Regions from separate parts of the Pseudoalteromonas sp. ND6B genome, predicted to be linked through region 2. Evidence: predicted binding sites of a transcription regulator. Region 2 holds the regulator's gene; the other holds the start of a gene.
What was found. The regulator ArgR, encoded in region 2, controls arginine synthesis, uptake and breakdown. The targets are predictions, from matches to a motif close to ANTGAATANNTATTCANT.
Positions count from the first base shown of each region.

Region 1: a site for ArgR is predicted at 8,851-8,868, ahead of gltB (glutamate synthase large subunit). Genes of this name have one in related genera too.

Region 1 is NZ_JQFL01000040.1:30,908-41,003, reverse strand. It holds gene ND6B_RS08485 (sensor domain-containing diguanylate cyclase) at 1-674, shown strand, start outside; gene ND6B_RS08490 (universal stress protein) at 685-1,566, opposite strand; gene ND6B_RS08495 (SpoVR family protein) at 1,572-3,086, opposite strand; gene ND6B_RS08500 (YeaH/YhbH family protein) at 3,105-4,388, opposite strand; gene ND6B_RS08505 (PrkA family serine protein kinase) at 4,420-6,342, opposite strand; gene ND6B_RS08510 (superoxide dismutase) at 6,551-7,132, opposite strand; gene ND6B_RS08515 (Grx4 family monothiol glutaredoxin) at 7,397-7,735, shown strand; gene gltB (glutamate synthase large subunit) at 8,970-10,096, shown strand, end outside.
Region 2 is NZ_JQFL01000062.1:6,746-16,841, reverse strand. It holds gene ispB (octaprenyl diphosphate synthase) at 345-1,316, shown strand; gene mdh (malate dehydrogenase) at 1,392-2,324, opposite strand; gene argR (transcriptional regulator ArgR) at 2,540-3,007, shown strand; gene ND6B_RS04670 (Dyp-type peroxidase) at 3,065-3,964, opposite strand; gene ND6B_RS04675 (ABC transporter ATP-binding protein) at 4,004-5,056, opposite strand; gene ND6B_RS04680 (ABC transporter permease) at 5,057-6,688, opposite strand; gene ND6B_RS04685 (extracellular solute-binding protein) at 6,688-7,692, opposite strand; gene ND6B_RS04690 (tRNA-uridine aminocarboxypropyltransferase) at 8,535-9,221, opposite strand; gene lpdA (dihydrolipoyl dehydrogenase) at 9,560-10,096, opposite strand, start outside.

The DNA of each region.
Region 1 (10,096 bases), on a different contig from region 2:
CAATTACCGGTAAAGCGGACTATATGTATCAAAATGCCACGTTTATTCCACTTACCAATGTGCGAGGCGAAGTCGAGCATATTTGTATTATTATTTACGATGTGACAGATATTGCGGTTAACAAAAAAGAACTAGAAGAGTTAAATAAAAAACTAGAACAAGTAAGCCAAACAGATAGTTTAACCCAGCTTGCCAATAGAGGGCATTGGGAGCACTTACTGCACCAAGAATTTTTACGAACGAAGCGAAACGAAGGTTGTTGCTCGTTATTAATTTTTGATATTGACCACTTTAAAAAGATAAATGATAATTTTGGACACAGTGCTGGAGATGAAGCACTTCGTCATATAGCGAGTTTACTGAAAACTGCATTGCGTGAAACAGACATTGCTGGGCGATACGGCGGTGAAGAGTTTGTTGTTACTTTATTAGATACCGATAAACAAGGAGCTATTGTATTTGCTGAACGCTTACGCCAGCTAATTGAAACCTCTCCGGCGAAATACAATGAGCACACGGTGCATATGGCCATTAGTGTGGGTATTGCGTGTTTTGATGATCAATTTAAAGATCACGAACGCTGGATTGAAGCTGCCGATAAAGCGCTTTATCATTCAAAAGAAACAGGTCGAAATAAGGTGTCGGTATACGCTGATATAAAAAATGATGCTTAGACATCATTTTTTAATTGGGGGGTAAAATAAGCAAGTCAGTTTTAAGTAAGCGCATTATTTTTTCTGCAGTATTACCAATGAGTTTTGCTTTAATTCCTACATTCCCAACAGATCCTATAATCACTAAATCAGCATTGAGCTTGGCCGCTAAGCTTGGGATCACCTGCTCAGGCAAACCCGCTTTAATATAAAGTTTGTCGCGTAAGTTATTATCAATAATGAGTTGTTGCTGTGATTGAGGTAATTTCTCAAAGGCATTGACTAGTTGCTCTTCTGAAAATACTAAGCCTAGATCTCTTAAGATTGGAGAAATATACACTGTGTAGCCGGCATAAAATTCACAGTCTGTTCGCTGTGCGTATGCTAGGCCATATTTAATAATTGACTGATTAAGCTTATGTTTTGCGTTTTTTTCGCTGGCTAAATCAAGTGCGGCGAGTATGTTGGTATGCTTGCGCCACTTGTTATCTGCCGCTAAATACAAAGCGATGGGTGTAAAGCGGATAAGTTGCCAATCAAGTTCACTAAATTTGCTGTCGCTGTCGATATGGCGTGTTTTTATCACCATTTCGTAGTCATCAGTATTAATATCTTCGTTAAGCCACTGCTCGGGGGCTTCATGCCATGCGGTTTGAAAGGTATAACTGCAACCCTCCAGTTCAGCGCTAATCAGTGGCTCCAACTGTGCCCTTAATGATGCAAGGCATTTATCTTGCAGCGCAAGTAGTTGTTCTGGCGACAGAGAAAATAAAATATTGCCGGTTTCTTCAAAGCTAAATGCAACAATATCAATATGTTTATTCCCTTGCAGCGCTTTTTGTTTAGCATGCTGCAATGACGTTTTTGCAAATTCAACCGAATCAATCAGTACAAGAAGCTTTTTTTTGTCCATTATTTTTACTCTGTTGTATGGCGTGAATCATCAATTGGACATTGACCAATGGTTGAAATCTCACCAGAATTTGACTCCTGTTCCAGTTTTACCTTAAAGCCCCATAGTCTGTAAAGGTGTTTTAATACCTCCCCATGGGAGTTAGCCAGTGGAACGGCATTATGGGGTACATATCGTAGGATTAAAGAGCGGTCGCCGCGTAAGTCAACATCGTAAACTTGTATGTTAGGCTCATGATTACTAAGGTTATATTGTGCAGAAAGTGCTTCTCTAACCGCTTTGTAGCCATTATCGTCGTGAATAGCGCCTATTTCTAAATGTGGGTTACTAGCATGGTCGACTATGGTGAATAATTTAAAATCCCGAATCAGCTTAGGGGATAAAAATTGGCTAATAAAACTCTCATCTTTGAAATTTTGCATTGCAAAGTGCAGTGTCTCGAGCCAGTCACTGCCCGCATGCTCAGGAAACCAGCGTTTATCTTCTTCTGTTGGGTTTTCACAAATACGACGTATATCAACCATCATATTAAAGCCCAGTGCATAGGGGTTGATACCTGAGTAATAATCGCTATTGTATGGAGGTTGGTACACAACATTAGTATGGCTTTGTAAAAACTCCAACATAAATGAGTCGGTTAGTTTTCCCTCATCATATAAATGGTTCAAAATAGTGTAGTGCCAAAAAGTGGCCCAACCTTCATTCATTACTTGGGTTTGTTTTTGCGGGTAAAAGTATTGTGATATTTTTCGCACTATCCTGACGATTTCTCGTTGCCATGACTCGAGTAAAGGAGCATTTTTTTCAATAAAGTACAGAATATTTTCTTGTGGCTCTTGCGGGAAGTGGCGTTCGTGTTTTTTTGACTCTTGCTGTTGAGAAGGAATGGTACGCCATAATTCGTTAACTTGTGATTGCAAATACTCAGCCCGTTCTTGCTGACGCTTTTGCTCTTCAAATAACGAAATTCGTTGTGGACGTTTGTACCTATCAACACCGTAACTCATTAATGCATGACATGAGTCGAGTATGCTTTCTACTTCGGAAATACCGTACTTTTCTTCACAGCGGCTAATATAGTTTTTAGCAAACAATAAATAATCAATAATTGAGCCTGCATCAGTCCATGTTTTAAATAAATAATTCCCTTTAAAAAATGAGTTATGCCCATAGCAAGCATGTGCCATAACCAGTGCCTGCATTGGAAGGGTGTTTTCTTCCATTAGGTAAGCAATACAGGGGTTCGAATTAATCACAATTTCATACGCAAGTCCCATTTGACCGCGTTTATAATTTTGCTCCGTTTGAATAAATTTTTTACCATACGACCAGTGAGTGTAGCCAATGGGCATGCCTACACTTGAGTAGGCATCCATCATTTGTTCTGCGGTGATCACTTCAATTTGGTTAGGGTAGGTGTCTAGCTTATAGTGCTCAGCCACACGCGCTATTTCGTCTTGGTATTGTTGCAATAGTTCAAAGGTCCAATCGGGCCCATCACTTATTCGATTATCTTTCATAATGCTACCTCGCTTTGGCTATGCAGCCCCTTGCTGTTGACGACCTTTTTTAAATAGCTCCCTAAATATAGGGTAAATATCTTCAACACCTTGAATATGTTGGATGGCAAAATTACTGTTCGTTTGGCTAATGCTTTGATACTCGCGCCATAAACTTTGATGAGCACGTGTGGTAATTTCTATATAGGCAAAATAGCGAACAGCTTTAAGTATTTTATTACGTAAAATGTGCCCACATTGGGGCGTATCATCGGCCCAATTATCGCCATCAGAAGCTTGTGCCGCGTATATATTCCACTCATCAGCGTTATAGCGCTCAGCTATTATTTCATTCATCAGTTTTAGTGCACTTGAAACAACGGTACCGCCTGTTTCTTGTGAATAAAAAAATTCTTGCTCATCAACTTCTTTGGCCTGGGTATGATGGCGAATATATACAACGTCGATGTCTTTGTAGCTGCGAGTTAAAAACTGATAAAGCAAAATGTAAAAGCGTTTTGCCATGTCTTTTGTTGCTTGATCCATTGAACCTGACACATCCATAATACAAAACATCACCGCTTTACTGGTTGGGTGTGGTTGTTTGTCGTAGTTACGAAAACGTAAGTCGTAATTATCGATAAAGGGCACGGTTTTTATTTGCTGTTTGAGTGTGTCGATTTCTTTTTGTAATAAGGCCACAGCGGCTTTATCACAGTGTGGTTGTTCAAGCAGCAGTGCTAGTTGCCCCTCAAGCTCGCTAAGGCGGCGTTTTTTACCTGCGGCCATCGCAATACGACGAGCTAGAGAACCTTGTAATGAGCGCACTACATCAATATTACTGGGCATACCATCGATGCAAAACCCAGCGCGATGGGTTTTCATTTGTACGAGCTTATCAAGCTGGTTTTCTTGCAAATTAGGGAGTTCTAAATCCTCAAATAACAAATCAAGGTATTCATCTTTAGAGATAGAAAAAACAAATTCATCTTGGCCTTCGCCAGAGTCACTTGCTTCACCTTCGCCTGCGCCACCGCCTTTGCCTCCTTTAGGGCGTTCTATTTTGTCGCCAGTAGAGAACTGATCGTTCCCAGGGTGTATTTGCTCTCTATTACCGCCTCTACCTTGATGAAAAGTAGGTTCGCTAATATCACGCTGCGGAATAGAAATACTCTCTCCAGAGCTAGAGTCGGTGACACTGCGTTTATTGATCGCATCAGACACCGCTTCTTTGATCTGCTTTTTATAACGCCTAATAAAACGCTGGCGGTTAACTGTGCTTTTGTTTTTGCCATTTAAACGCCTGTCGATAAAATGCGCCATAATGACCTCCTAACAACTGCAATTATGAAGGTTATTGCGATTTTCTAACCCGTAAATACCACTCAGATAGCAAGCGCACTTGTTTTTGCGTGTAGCCTTTTTCAACCATACGGTTAACAAAGTCCTCATGCTTTTGCTGATCCTCAGCCGATGTTTTAGCATTGAATGAAATGACAGGGAGTAAGTCTTCCGTGTTTGAGAACATTTTTTTCTCAATAACCGTGCGTAGTTTTTCATAACTTGTCCACAGCGGATTTTTGCCATTGTTATGAGCACGAGCACGCAGTACAAAGTTAACAATTTCATTCCTAAAATCTTTAGGGTTTGAAATACCTGCAGGTTTTTCTATTTTTTCAAGCTCAGCGTTGAGTGCATCACGGTCAAATAATTGCCCTGTATCAGGGTCGCGGTACTCTTGGTCTTGAATCCAAAAATCAGCATAAATAACGTAGCGGTCAAAAATATTTTGGCCATATTCTGAATATGACTCTAAGTACGCGGTTTGTAACTCTTTACCTATAAACTCAACATATTGTGGAATTAAATAGCCTTTTAAAAAGCTTAAATAACGTTCTTCAACTTCAGCGCTGAATTGTTCTCGCTCAATTTGTTGCTCAAGCACATAAAACAAATGCACAGGGTTGGCGGCCACTTCGGTGGTGTCAAAGTTGAATACTCGCGATAAAATCTTAAACGCAAAACGGGTTGAAAGACCGGTCATGCCCTCATCAACACCAGCGTAATCACGATACTCTTGATACGACTTCGCTTTTGGATCGGTGTCTTTAAGGGTTTCACCATCGTAAACTCGCATCTTAGAGTAAATGCTTGAGTTTTCCGGTTCTTTTAAGCGCGAAAGAGTGGTAAATTGGGCTAAAATTTTAAGTGTACCTGGCGCACAGGGGGCGTTGTAAAGCTCACTGTGTTCAATAAGCTTATCGTAAATTTTAATTTCTTCGGTCACTCGTAAGCAATAAGGGACCTTAACAATATAAACACGGTCTAAAAAGGCTTCGTTGTTTTTATTGTTTTTAAAGGTTTGCCATTCTGATTCATTAGAGTGGGCGAGTATCATGCCGTTAAATGGCAGGGCGCTTATACCTTCTGTGCCGTTATAGTTACCTTCCTGGGTAGCTGTTAAAAGCGGATGTAACACTTTTATGGGGGCTTTAAACATTTCCACAAATTCCATTAAGCCTTGGTTGGCTAAACATAATGCGCCTGAATAGGCATAAGCATCAGGATCATTTTGTGCAAAGTGTTCAAGTTGGCGAATATCGACCTTACCGACAAGAGCTGAAATATCTTGATTGTTTTCATCTCCGGGCTCTGTTTTAGCAATCGCAACTTGATTTAAAATTGATGGGAAGCGTTTAACCACTCTAAATTGACTAATATCACAATTAAATTCTTGTAAACGTTTTGCGGCCCATGGAGACATTACCGTTTTGAGGTAACGAGACTTAATTCCATATTCTTTTTCGAGTAGGCTAGCATCTTCAACGGGATCAAATAATGACAGCGGATGGTCATTAACCGGGGAGCCCTTAATTGCATAAATAGGCACTTGTTGCATTAAATACTTTAGCTTTTCAGCAATCGATGACTTACCGCCACCCACCGGACCAAGCAAGTAAAGCACTTGTTTACACTCTTCTAATCCTTGCGCGGCGTGTTTTAGATAAGAAACAATTTGCTCAATGGCGTCTTCCATACCATAAAAATCGGCAAATGCAGGGTAACGTGCAACAACACGGTTCGAAAATAAGCGACTTAAACGAGTATCGGTAGCGGTATCTAACATTTTAGGCTCGCCAATGGCCATCAGTAATCTTTCAGGAGCACTGGCATAAGCAGACTTATCGGTTTTACAAATTTCTAGAAACTCAGCAACACTGTACTCTTCTTCTTGTGTTGATTCATAACGTGCTTGGTAGTGATCAAAAATAGTCATAATGACCTCCGAAACCTACTTTGAAGATGTATTCACTATCTAAAGTCTAGTCACGAATTTCATTTTTTGTGCAATAAAATTATAAATTTATATGAAAAATGATCAAGATGCGCTTTTATAAAACAACCTACGTATAAACGCAATTAATGCAAATTGTAGGCATAAAAAAAGACGCCTAAGCGTCTTTTTAAAACTAGTATTAAACTAATTATGCGAAGTTAGCGTTCGCGAATTCCCAGTTAACTAGTGACCAGAAACCTTTAAGGTAATCTGGACGCACGTTACGGTAATCAATGTAGTATGCGTGTTCCCATAAATCCACTGTTAGGATTGGAGTAACACCTGCATCAGTTAGTGGTGTAGCAGCGTTAGATGTATTAACGATGTCTAGTGAACCATCAGCCAGTTTAACTAACCAAGTCCAGCTTGAACCAAAGTTATTTACTGCTTTGTCGTTTAACGCGTCTTTAAATGCGTCAAATGAGCCCCATTTAGCGTTAATTGCATCAGCAATTGCACCTGTTGGAGCGCCACCGCCATTTGGAGATAGGCTGTTCCAGTAGAAAGTGTGGTTCCAGATTTGAGCAGCGTTATTAAATACACCGCCTTCTGAAGAACATACGATTTCTTCAAGTGACTTACCTTCAAACTCAGTGCCTGGGATTAAACCGTTAAGTTTAGTCACATAAGTGTTGTGGTGTTTACCATGGTGAAACTCTAGCGTTTCTTGTGAAATATGTGGCTCAAGTGCATCAATTGCATACGGTAGTGACGGTAGTTCAAATGCCATTTTTTATCTCCATCTTCTTTTGGTTGATAGTCTATTTAGTAATACGTAATGCCTGCGCAAACAGGGCACTTATCTATACCAAACAGGAATATAGTGTTACTATAATTGTTGAGTATTTTACTCAAGTTTTAGCAAACAGCAATGCTCTTGCTAAAGCTATTTAAGATTGAGGCTTTAATTGCCTATGTTAATCTATATATCTGAGGCCACAGTGAAACTTTTTCAAGGCCTAATGTGTTCGCTATCGTCATTTTGAGGTTGTAAATGGAAACCATCGATAAAATTAAACAGCAAATTGCTGAAAACCCAATCATCTTATACATGAAAGGATCACCAAAACTGCCTAATTGTGGTTTTTCTTCACAAGCATCACAAGCATTAATGTCGTGCGGTGAACCGTTTGCATATGTGGATATTTTACTTAATCCAGACATTCGTGCAGAGCTTCCTGCTTACGCTAACTGGCCTACCTTCCCGCAACTTTGGGTTGAAGGCGAGTTAATTGGTGGCTGTGACATTATCATTGAAATGTTTCAACGTGGTGAATTACAACCACTGATCACTGAAACAGCTGCAAAGCATAAACCTGCAGACGCTGAATAAGCGTTTAGGTAAAAAAAGCTGCAATTTGCAGCTTTTTTTATGTCTAGCGTAAGCTTAAATAGCACTGAACCTGCCGATTTCACAATGGTATAGGCTGATTTTCCTATGATGGGGATTTAATTCTCAGCCGATCCAATAACCTGTCGATATAATACCCACCTCAAACAATTTGCTGCCATTAAAAGCTGTAAAAGTAATGAACAGTATTAGGGTCTGTTGACCTTTCAAGGTTAAATTTGCAGCAGTCTGTTTGGTATTTAGGCAAGGCAGAGCCTATGTGGTGTATTCCCCATAAATAGGCGATAACGCAGCATCAATGCCAAACAGACGCTGCCCTTCGGGTTCTGCCTAGGGACGATTTACTCTTTGTTGCTCGGTTTTTACTTAGTCCACTAGGTTACAAACCTCGCGCCGAGATTAAATCGTCCCTAGTTTGAACAAATTGTAATCCGCAAAGGTCAACAGACCCTAAGCTTTTCTTATCGTTTTTGCTTATTAACTTAATTATTTTGTGCACAGGCATCTTTTTTCATCACCGTTCCTTGGCGTTAATACTTATTCAAAGTAAGCCATATGCGCAGGCCATAGTTGATAAAATTAAAAATAATTCACTCGTAAACAGTGCTAGCTTACTCAAAAGTGAGCCTATTTTTACGCAGTCGAGTGAGATGTCAACTTTTAGTATGTTGATTTTAAAGTGCTTTATATTTAATGACTTTGTTCATAGCAGTCACTGTTTTTGCTTAGGTGGCCAAACAAAGTTTACCTATAGGTAAGGTAGATAAAACGTCAGTAGATGCATAATATGAAAGCAAATACTGGTAACTATTAAATAATATATGCATTAATTTAAACCACTGTAAAAAACTATTAATTAATTTGCTTGTAAAAGGTAAATATCAGCAAGTTAATAAAGAATAAAATACGGCCATGAATAATTATTCATTATTTGTATGGTTTACGTTTACGTAAACTGCCCATTGTGGGGGAGGTTTTATTTACAAGCTCTTAAAAGTAACACCGGTGTCATTAAAGTTTTCGATCCAATATCTACTCAAATGTTAATATTTAGCATTATTTTATGATTTTTAATGAAGTTGAAATATATTCAATATAATGAATATATATTCAGAAAAATATTGACTCAGGTTAGGAATAACGCTAATTTTGATCGTCTGTTAGCAAATCGTCGAGCCGTTCATCCACGTTAACAGTGCAGCAAGGGGAGGGGTCCATGTTATATGACTCAAAACTAGAAAAAGATAATTGTGGCTTTGGCTTAATAGCCCAAGTTAATAACCAAGCGAGTCACCGACTCATCCGTACGGCGATCACCGGTTTAGATCGCATGCAGCACCGCGGCGGTATATCTGCTGATGGTAAAACGGGTGATGGTTGTGGCTTGTTACTTCAAAAACCAGACAGCTTCTTTCGTGCTATTGCTGCTGAAAATAATTGGCATTTAGGTAAAAATTACGCCGTTGGGATGATTTTCCTCAATGCTGATCCGGTATTAGCACAAGCAGCTAAAGATGTTTTAAGCGAAGAACTAGAAAAAGAAACGCTTAATATTTTAGGTTGGCGTGTTGTCCCTACCGATCCATCAATGTTAGGACCTATAGCCCTAAAGCAATTGCCTGGGTTTGAACAAATTTTTATTAGTGCGCCAGAAGGTTGGCGTTCTAAAGATTTAGAGCGACGTTTATATGTTGCACGTCGTCGTGCAGAAAAGCGCTTGATGGATGATGAATCATTTTATATTGCGAGCTTATCTGGGCTAGTCACCATCTATAAAGGCTTAATGATGCCTGCTGACTTGCCAAATTTTTATCTCGATCTTGCTGATATTCGCATGACCAGTGCTATTTGTGTTTTTCATCAACGCTTCTCTACAAACACACAGCCTCGCTGGCCTTTAGCGCAACCATTTCGTTATTTAGCGCACAATGGTGAAATTAATACTATTGAAGGTAACCGTCAGTGGGCCCGTGCACGCTCTTATAAATTTGCTTCGCCGCTTATTCCTGATTTACAAAGCGCAGCGCCGTTTGTTAATGAAACAGGGTCTGACTCATCTAGCCTCGATAATATGCTAGAGCTGTTTTTAGCTGGTGGTATGGATTTATTCCGTGCGATGCGCATGCTAGTGCCGCCAGCATGGCAAAAAAACCGTGCTATGGATGACGACTTACGTGCATTCTATGATTTTAATTCGATGCATATGGAACCGTGGGACGGCCCTGCAGGGATTGTTATGTCGGATGGGCGTTTTGCTGCCTGTAACTTAGACCGTAATGGCCTGCGTCCAGCGCGTTATATCATTACTCAAGATGGCTTTATTACTTTAGCCTCTGAAGTGGG
Region 2 (10,096 bases):
AAAAACTAGCAAGCCTCTTTTTGTAATTAAATGAATAAAAAGTAGCTGCATTGAGAGCAATTCAATATTTCCCCTATTTTATATTAAAATCCCCCTTTGCCAAGCGCTTTTTAACGGTTACAGAAAATAAATTAGCAATAGCAAAGCGAGCCTATGTAGTTCAATTAACCGCCAGGGGTGATTCAAAATTAAACCAGGATGTTTAATCAATTATTCACAAGGTTAATAGATCATTTAACCTACTTAAGGGTGTTTTTTTAAGGAATCATCACAAAATATCGAGCTAATGCATTTTTTGTTGTACAATCTGCGCCGTTCACACATTAAAATTGGCTCGGAGATCAATGGATATAAAAGCTATCCAGGCGTTAATCGAAAGCGATATGAATGACGTCAATCAACTAATACATGCGCAAATGCGCTCAGATGTGGCGTTAGTTAATCAACTTGGTTTGTATATTGTTAACAGCGGTGGCAAACGCGTTCGCCCTATGTTGGCTATTTTGGCGGCTAAAGCGCTAGGTTACCAAGGCAAAGATCACATTACGCTAGCAACTATCATTGAATTTATTCATACCGCAACGCTTTTACATGATGATGTTGTAGATGAATCTAATTTGCGCCGTGGCACACCTACAGCAAATGCTGAGTTTGGTAATGCTGCTAGCGTACTGGTGGGTGATTTTATTTACACCCGCTCGTTTCAGCTAATGGTGGGTCTTGGTAAAATGCAAATAATGCAAGTACTGGCTGATGCAACCAACATTATTGCTGAAGGTGAAGTGCTGCAATTAATGAACTGCAACGACCCTGATACCACTGAAGCCAGTTATATGCAGGTTATTTATTCTAAAACCGCCAAGCTATTTGAAGCAGCGACGGGTCTTGCGGCCATTATTACTGAGCAAGACGATACTGTACTAGAGGCACTTAATTTGTATGGCATGCATTTAGGTACTGCTTTTCAGTTAGTGGATGATGTTTTAGATTACAACGCTGATGCCGACCAACTTGGTAAAAACATTGGCGACGATTTAGCTGAAGGTAAGCCGACGTTACCTCTTATATATGCAATGCAACACGGTAGTGAGCATCAAACACAGTTAATAAGAGACGCTATTGAGCACTGTAATGGTATGGAGCACCTTAACGAGATACTGGCTGCGCTCAAACATACCAATGCCCTTGAGTTCACAATGGAAAAAGCCGAGCAAGAAGCTAATAAAGCAATTGCCTGTTTAGATTGCTTAGCTGAGTCGAGTTACAAGCAAGCACTAATTAGCTTAGCTAGAATAGCGGTTGACCGCGACCACTAAGTAATACTGTGTAGATAATTCCGAGCAATAAAAAAGCCTGCAAATGCAGGCTTTTTTATGGGTTAATTTTGGCTATTACGCCATAAAATCAACACCTTCTTTGATATCTTTTTTCAGCGTTTCAAGCATGTCATTTTTAGCTTGCTCTTCAAATGCGCTTAAAGTGCCGTAAGAAAGAATTTCTTCTACGCCATTTTTGCCTAAACGTACTGGGTGTGCAAAGTACTCTGCATCGCCATTTTCAACAGCAACGTATGCATAATCTACAACGTCTTCACCTTGTAAGCCTTTAACTAAAGACATACAAAAACGTGCTGCTGCAGCACCCATAGATAATGTTGCAGAACCACCGCCCGCTTTAGCATTAACTACTTCAGTACCTGCATTTTGGATACGAGGAGTTAGTGTAGCCACTTCTTCATCAGTGAAAGTAACACCTTCAACTTGAGAAAGTAACGGTAGAATGGTTGTGCCTGAGTGGCCACCAATCACTGGAACTTTAACACTTGCTACGTCTACGCCTTTAAGTTCAGCAATAAACGCTTCAGAACGGATCACATCTAAAGTTGTAATACCAAATACACGCTTAGCATCGTAAGTACCTGCTTTTTTGAATACTTCAGCAACAATAGGTACAGTTCCATTAACTGGATTAGTGATAATACCTACAAGCGCTTTAGGACAGTTAGCAACAATGCCTTCTGCTAATGTTTTAATGATACCAGCGTTAACATTAAATAAATCAGCACGATCCATACCTGGCTTACGTGGCATACCCGCTGGGATTAAAACAATATCACAACCTGTTAATGCTTTATCTAGTGCATCTGCACCAAAACCTTCAACTTTTACATCTGTTGGGATATGAGAAAGGTCAACAGCAACACCAGGAACTACTGGCGCAACATCATATAGTGATAATTCTGAACCAGCTGGTAAGCCTGTTTTTAATAATAAAGACAACGCTTGACCGATACCACCTGCAGCACCTAATACAGCAACTTTCATTGGAATTCTCCGTGATTTGAGGAAGGAAATATTTGTGGTTTATAAGATAAAGAAATTAGCGACTAAAAACAAATTTATCCTGCCTATTTTAGCTATATTTTCGACCATAGTTGTAAAGTTTGCTGTTTAAACGCAGCAAAACCTAAACAACTGCTGCATAAATATGCATTTTTGTGTAGAATTTGCAGTATCGACAACATAACTAATTAGACACTATGCAACCACAAGACAAACAAGAAGCATTGGTAAAAGCCTTTAAAGCACTTTTAAAAGAAGAGAATTTTGGCTCACAAGGCGAAATAGTTGACGCATTAAAAGAACAAGGCTTTGATAATATTAGCCAAAGTAAAGTGTCGCGGATGTTAAGTAAGTTTGGCGCGGTACGCACCCGTAATGCAAAACAAGAAATGGTATACTGTTTACCCGCCGAAATGGGGGTACCAACCGCTAAGAGCCCATTACGCCAGTTAGTTATTGACATTATGCATAACGAAATGATGATTATTATTCGCACCAGCCCAGGCGCTGCGCAGCTAATTGCCCGTTTACTTGATTCATTAGGTAAAGCAGATGGCGTATTAGGAACAATTGCCGGCGATGACACTATTTTTATTGCGCCAGCGAAAGTATCAGAAATAGACCTCACATTAGAGCGTGTGCGTATTTTGTTTGATACGGTTTAAACTCGTTTGGTTATCACTGTTACGGCTATACTGATACGTAGCCGTTACTGGCTCGTTTTATAGCTGCTTTAGAAATCGCACTGAGGGTGCAAAAAACGCAGAGCCCATATCTGCTTGAGTAAAATCAAGCCAATGGTCGTAATACTCCCCCTGCCCTAATCGGCTATTGAGTACTTTCTCGAACGCATCCCCTTTAGCCGAGCACGTAATCATTAACATCCCCTGCTCATACACGTCGCCATAAGGCATACTTTGATTTAGTAATAATGCTTGCCCCTGTTCATCTTTTAATTCACTTCGGGTTGCATGGCTGCTCTCAAGTGCGGGGCTTATTAGGGTATTGTCGAGACGAGTACGCCCCATTATTTGTTCTTGTTCTTGCAACGACAAGTGCTGCCATAACGTTAAGTCATGCTTATAGCGCTGCACATGAATATAGCTGCCTTGATCTTCAAAGCTATCAGGCTTATTAACGAGGGCCGTTACCCGTTTTTGACGACCATGCGGGGTATCACCGGCATAAATAAAACCATTAAAATCACGGCCATCTAAAAAGCGAAAATTACGAATTTGCTCCACCAGCTCAACATCAGGGTTGAAAAGTTTTAATATTTGCAATGCAAACAGGTGGTTTACATCTTCTCTGTCTGAGCGGATTTGCACAAATAAATCGCATGGCCTTGCACTCATCACAAAATCGCTATGGGTGATATTAGGAAAGCTTTGCAGCTCACTTGGCATATAATCAGGCAGAATGTGTGGCCAATATTGCGCGCCAATGGCGACCATACAAGAAAGCATAGATTCAGAGAATTGATCACTAAACTCATCTTCAATATCGCTCACTTTTTTAAGCTTAGCGCGAAGTGATTCGTCGTGACCATCAAGTACATTAAAAAATAAGTGCAAACCGTGTAAGTTTGCTTCAGCACAAATCCCTGATTGCGCTTGCGCCATTGTTATTCCTTACTTTTTAGAGCAAAACACAGCGATTAATTACGATTCAAAAAAATTCACCGTGTGCGGTTTTATTTTTATTATAACCTGTTCATTAATTTCAAATGACTGGCCATACTGGGCTGCAACTTCTATTTCTTGCTCAGCAATAACCACAGTGTATACATAAGCAGAGCCAATAAAGCGACTACTTAATATACTAACCCGCTCAGGTTGCTGTTGAGTATCGTTATTACTAACAAGTTCAAGTTGATGCGGACGCACATAAATAACGCCCTTATCGGCCACGCCATGCTGCTGTGGCTGTATTGATTCAACCACCCCAAACTGCGTTTGATATTCAGTGGCGGTTAATACGGTTGCGCTTAAGTATATGCCCTGACCCAGAAACTCTGCAACCTCCTTTGAACGTGGTTTAGCAAAAAGCTGTTCTGGCGTACCTTGCTGCGCAATTTTGCCTTGGTGCATAACCGCAAGTGTATCTGAAAAAGCAAACGCCTCTTCTTTTGAGTGAGTAACAAACACAGCCGATACTTGCTGCGCCTTAATAATGCGCCTAATGTCGGCAATTAACTCAAATCGTACTTGGGTATCAATATTAGAAAATGGCTCGTCAAGTAACAGTAAGCTAGGTTTATATGCTAATGCGCGTGCAATCGCTACTCGCTGCTGTTGCCCACCAGAGAGTTGATGAGGGAATCTATCGGCGCAGCCTACCAAGTGTACCAGCTTTAGCATTTCACTTACGCGTGCGTGTTTATCTGCTTTGCTCATGCCGCTTAGCCCAAACGCAATATTATTAGCCACCGTTAAATGCGGAAATAACGCATAGTCTTGAAACATCATGCCAATATTACGGTGCTCAGGTGAAACAAACGTATTAGCATCACTGACTAGCTTACCATCAATAAATACCTGCCCTTGTTTGGCTTCAATTAATCCTGCAATGGCTTTTAGTGTGGTGGTTTTACCGCAGCCACTGGCTCCGAGCAAACACACTATTTCGTCTTTACCTAAGGTTAAATCTAAATTATCTATCACCTTAGTCCCGTTATATGCATAGCTCACGCCTTGTAAAATCAAACTACTCATTTAGCTACGTTGCTCCATTGAACGGTTAATAAAATATAACGGAATAAACCCCACCACCACAATAAACAAAGCCGATATAGAGGCCAGCTCTAATTGTTCATCGCTTACATACTGAAACACATGAGTTGCTAAGCTTTCAAAATCAAAAGGCCTTAACAACAAAGCTGCGGGTAGCTCTTTCATACACTCGATAAAGACCAATAAACCGGCGGTTAATAAGCCTCGGCGTAATAAAGGTAAGTGCACTAAGCGTAATGTGCGCCCTTGGCTTTTTCCCATTGACTGGCTTGCCATATCAAGGGAGGGACTAATGCGTGAAAAGCTCGACTCAATAGCTCCGTGTGCAACGGCGTAAAACCGCACTATATAAGCAAAAATAATAGTGAGTAAGCTGCCAGTAAGTAATAAACCAATATCTAAATCATAAGGAACTAAAGTGCGGTTGATAGTATTTTCTAATAGGGTGAGTGGCAACAATACCGCTATCGCTAATACTGTGCCGGGTAACGCATAGCCCGTACTGGCCAAACGCCCGGGTATTAATGGATTTGTTTGTTTAGAAATGCGCTGATAAAACACCACTAAAACACTCAGTATAATAGTCACCACACTTACTACAGCCGCCACTTTTAAACTTTGCCATGCATAGCTAAAAAACTCACTATTCCACGCTTGATCAAAATACATAACTGCATATTTGAGCAATACAACCATCGGAATAATAAACGAAATAATTAAAATAAAGCTACAAAACCCCGTTGCTAGCCACGCAGACTTGCCTTTGAGGATATAAAGCGCCTCGCTGTTCACGCTCGATTGACGCTCAAATACCGCTTGGTTACGACGGCTAAAACGCTCGGTGATCAATGCTAAGAACAGCAATAACAACATCACCCCTGAAATTTTTGCTGCTGCAGTTAATGAATAATAGCCAAACCAGGTATCGTATACGGCAGTGGTTAATGTACTGACAGCAAAATAGCTTACGGTGGCAAAATCAGCCATGGTTTCCATGCTGATCAAAGCAAGTGCCGCTACAATGGCACCACGGGATAATACAAGGCTGACTTTAAAAAAGCTTTTCCATGCATTTAGCCCCATTAACTGACTGGCTTGGACTAACTTAAAAGATTGTTCTCGCAGTGCAGTTTTAAAAATTAAATATAAATACGGGTAGAGTACCAGCGCAATCATAACAATTGCCCCTGGTAAGGTGCGTATATCAAAAAACCAGTAGTCACTTGGCGACTGCCAACCAAACCACTCTCTTAGAGTTATTTGTACCGGCCCCGCATAGTCGAGTAAATCGGTGTACACATAAGCAATAATATAAGTAGGCATGGCAAGAGGCAGCATCAATGCCCATTCAAATTGTTTTTTACCAGGAAAACGGCAATAAGCGGTGAGCCAACCCAGTGGTAACGCAATAAAGCAGCTAAGTAACCCTACACCTAAAACCAGTAATACGGTATTACTTATATAGTCCCACAGTACGGTATTCCACAGGTGGGTAAATACCTCTGAGTCGCCTTGTAAAGATTCTAATAGTAGGAAAAACAACGGGGTCGACAGCAATAACCCCGTCGACCACGCAATAAGCTGCCATTTTGACAGCTGAAATTTATAAGTCATTAAAGATCGAACTTCACCTCATCAATTAGCTTAAGTGCTAACGGACGATATTTGCTAATTTCATCAAGCGGTAAGCTGTCTCCCTTAAAGCTTCCCCATGATGCAACCAAACTAGAAAGTTTCACACCTGGCTTAACCGGATACTCCATATTGAGCGAGGCATACATATTTTGCGCCTTATTGTCTGTCATATACTCTATGAGTTTCAAGGCATTTTCAGGGTTTTTAGCATACTTAGTAATAACCGCACCCGATACATTTATATGTGATCCTCGGTCAGTTTGATTTGGAAAGTTAATATGAACGGCTTCAGCCCATGGTTTTTGTGCTTCATCTTGCAGCATTTTGCCCAAGTAATAACTATTACCTAAGGCTAAATTACATAAACCTTCTTTAACCGCTTTAACTTGCGCTCGATCGTTACCTTGAGGTTTACGCGCTAAATTAGCTTTTACACCCTCAAGCCATGTTTTCGTCTGTACTTCACCATGATGAGCGATCATAGAAGCTACAAGGCCTAAGTTATATGGGTGTTTGCCAGAGCGAGTACAAATTTGTCCTTTGTATTGCGGCTCAGCAAGCGCTTCGTAGGTAAGGTTAGGCAATGCGCCTAAACGCTCTTTTGAAGAGTAAACATTACGCACGCGCTTAGTGAGCGCTACCCACTGACCATCGCCATCACGAAATGCCGCCGGGACATTATTATTAACCAGCTCGCTTTCTATGGTTTGCGTAAGATTTAGCTCTTCTAATTGAATTAAAGCACTAAAGTTTGAGGTTAAAACTAAATCGGCTTTACTGTGTTTGCCTTCACGCTTAACACGCTCGATTAGGCCTTTTTTAGCAAACACAACATTAGTTTTAATGCCTGTTTGCTGTGTAAAATCATCTAAAATAGGTTTAATTAAAAAAGGTTGTCGAAATGAGTAAATATTCACAACATCGGTTGCAACAGCCGGTGCTGAGGCAATTAACCCAACAACAAGCGCGAGTGTTTTTTTCATATTGTCTTACCTAACTAATAATTATTATCATTAATTTTACCGCGATGAACTAAAAAGTGCACACTTTATATAATCACTTCGTGATAAATACGCCCAAAAAAGAAAACCCTTGTAAGACATCTCTTACGCTTATGACAGCTAATGAGTAAAAACACTCTGTATAACACCACAAAAACATAGCAAGTTATTGTATTTTATATAATTTAAAAATATTTCATTTGTAAGAACCAAAACCATAAGCGGTTTTATCCTACATTTACTGCAAATCACTCTCTATAATTAACCCATAAATAAGCAACGACGCTTACCGAGTAAATGGAAACGGACTAACTACTCGAATACCAAGGTTTGGTTTTTAGGATAACAGGGATTTAAGGACAGGCTCAGGATGAGTATCGCAATGGAATGTTGCATAAGGGATAGCATCAGGATGATGCGTAATGGATAACAACACGGAAAAGTTGTTGCTAAAGGATAGGGAATAAAACGGACAGGCCTTAGGGCAACACAACGGAATGGTAGCAAAAGGAATGCACTCGGATGTGCAATAAGGATTGGTAATAGATTTTACCTTACAGGATGTTTTAGGGATTTATGGAGACAGGCCCGGATAGCCTATATTACATAGAACTAGAAAGTAATATTGTAATAACACGGATCGTAAAAATTGGAGTTGATTAGGTTCAATTGCAGGATGCAACAAAGTTAGAAGATTCCGCAAGCGCGACTAGAGATGGTTCGCGCTTTTCTTTTGCCTGAAAATCAGCGGTCAGCCAAGATTATATACATTCAAACTATGAACAAGCATTAAATCCAGCTTTTTCGTATCAACATCCCGTACTTTATTCCGGCCTGCCTTTGTTGCGCTTACCGAGTAAATAGGCGTCGCGAAATTTGATAAAATGCTGTTCTAATTTAGTGCTCGCATCAACCTCACCAGCCAATGCCAATACCATAATAGCCACTTCTGCCGTACCTAACTGGTGAGCATGGGGTGCTACACGTAATCGGTAATCTGAGAGCTTTTGTGCGGTAATAGAAAGCACGGGCAAATTATCTAGATAAGGACTTTTGCGGATCATTTTTTTAGCTTCACGCCATGTACCATCTAAAAATATAAATAAAGGCGTTTTACCTGCAACAGGCTCTACTTGCGTTACTACTCTATCTGTTTCAACATCTTCTGCAGGAAAAATCACAAAAGGCTGATATTTATCATTATTCAATAAAGCTAATAATGCAGGATCTGGGGAGGTTCTATCCCAACGAAACGCATAATTGTCAGGGACTATTTCAGCAATTAAACGCCCTGTATTAGACGGTTTAAAACTTTCATTATGATACATCAGTAAACAAACCGCAGCGTCGCAACTTGCGTACTCAGCGCCCTCACAAATACAGTAATGCTTGGCAATTAAGCATTGCTCACAGCGGTCCATCTTACCGCCTCGGGCATTAAACTCGCGTCGAGATTCACTTATTTGCTGGGCACGTAATGCTAAAACTGAATTTTTGAAACCTTGAGTCACTGTGGTTTATTACCTATAAATTGATGGCTGCGCATTGTAGCTAAAATAAAAGGGAATAGATATCAGCTATCAGCTATCAGCTATCAGCTATCAGCTATCAGCTATCAGCTATCAGCTATCAGCTATCAGCTATCAGCTATCAGCTATCAGCTATCAGCTATCAGCTATCAGCTACAAAATTTTGCTCATATTAACTTAAGTGTCAAGGGAGCTTGTCTTTACTGACGGCTGACGGCTGACGGCTGACGGCTGACGGCTGACGGCTGACGGCTGACGACTATAAAAACAAAAAACCCAAGCCGAGGCTTGGGTTTTTTATCGCGATTAACTAAAAGAAATTACTTCTTCTTTTTAACTGCTTTTTTGTTTGGTAAATCAGTGATTGAACCTTCAAAAATTTCAGCTGCAAGGCCGATTGATTCGTTCAATGTTGGGTGAGCATGAATTGTTAGCGCTAGGTCTTCACCATCTGCACCCATTTCAATACCTAGACCGATTTCGCCCAGCATTTCGCCTGCGTTAATACCAATCATAGCACCACCGATAATACGGCCGCTCTCTTTATCAAAAATAAGCTTAGTAGAACCTTCAGTACGTGATGAGGCAATTGCACGACCCGATGCAGCCCAAGGGAATACTGCTGTTTCAATGCTTAAACCTTGCTCTTTGGCTTCTTTTTCAGTTACACCCGCCCATGCAATTTCAGGGTCAGTGTAAGCAATTGAAGGAATACACTTAGGATCAAAGTAATGTTTTTGACCAGAGATAACTTCAGCAGCAACATGACCTTCATGAACCGCTTTATGCGCAAGCATAGGCTGACCCACTAAGTCACCAATTGCAAAAATATGTTCTACGTTAGTACGTAATTGCTT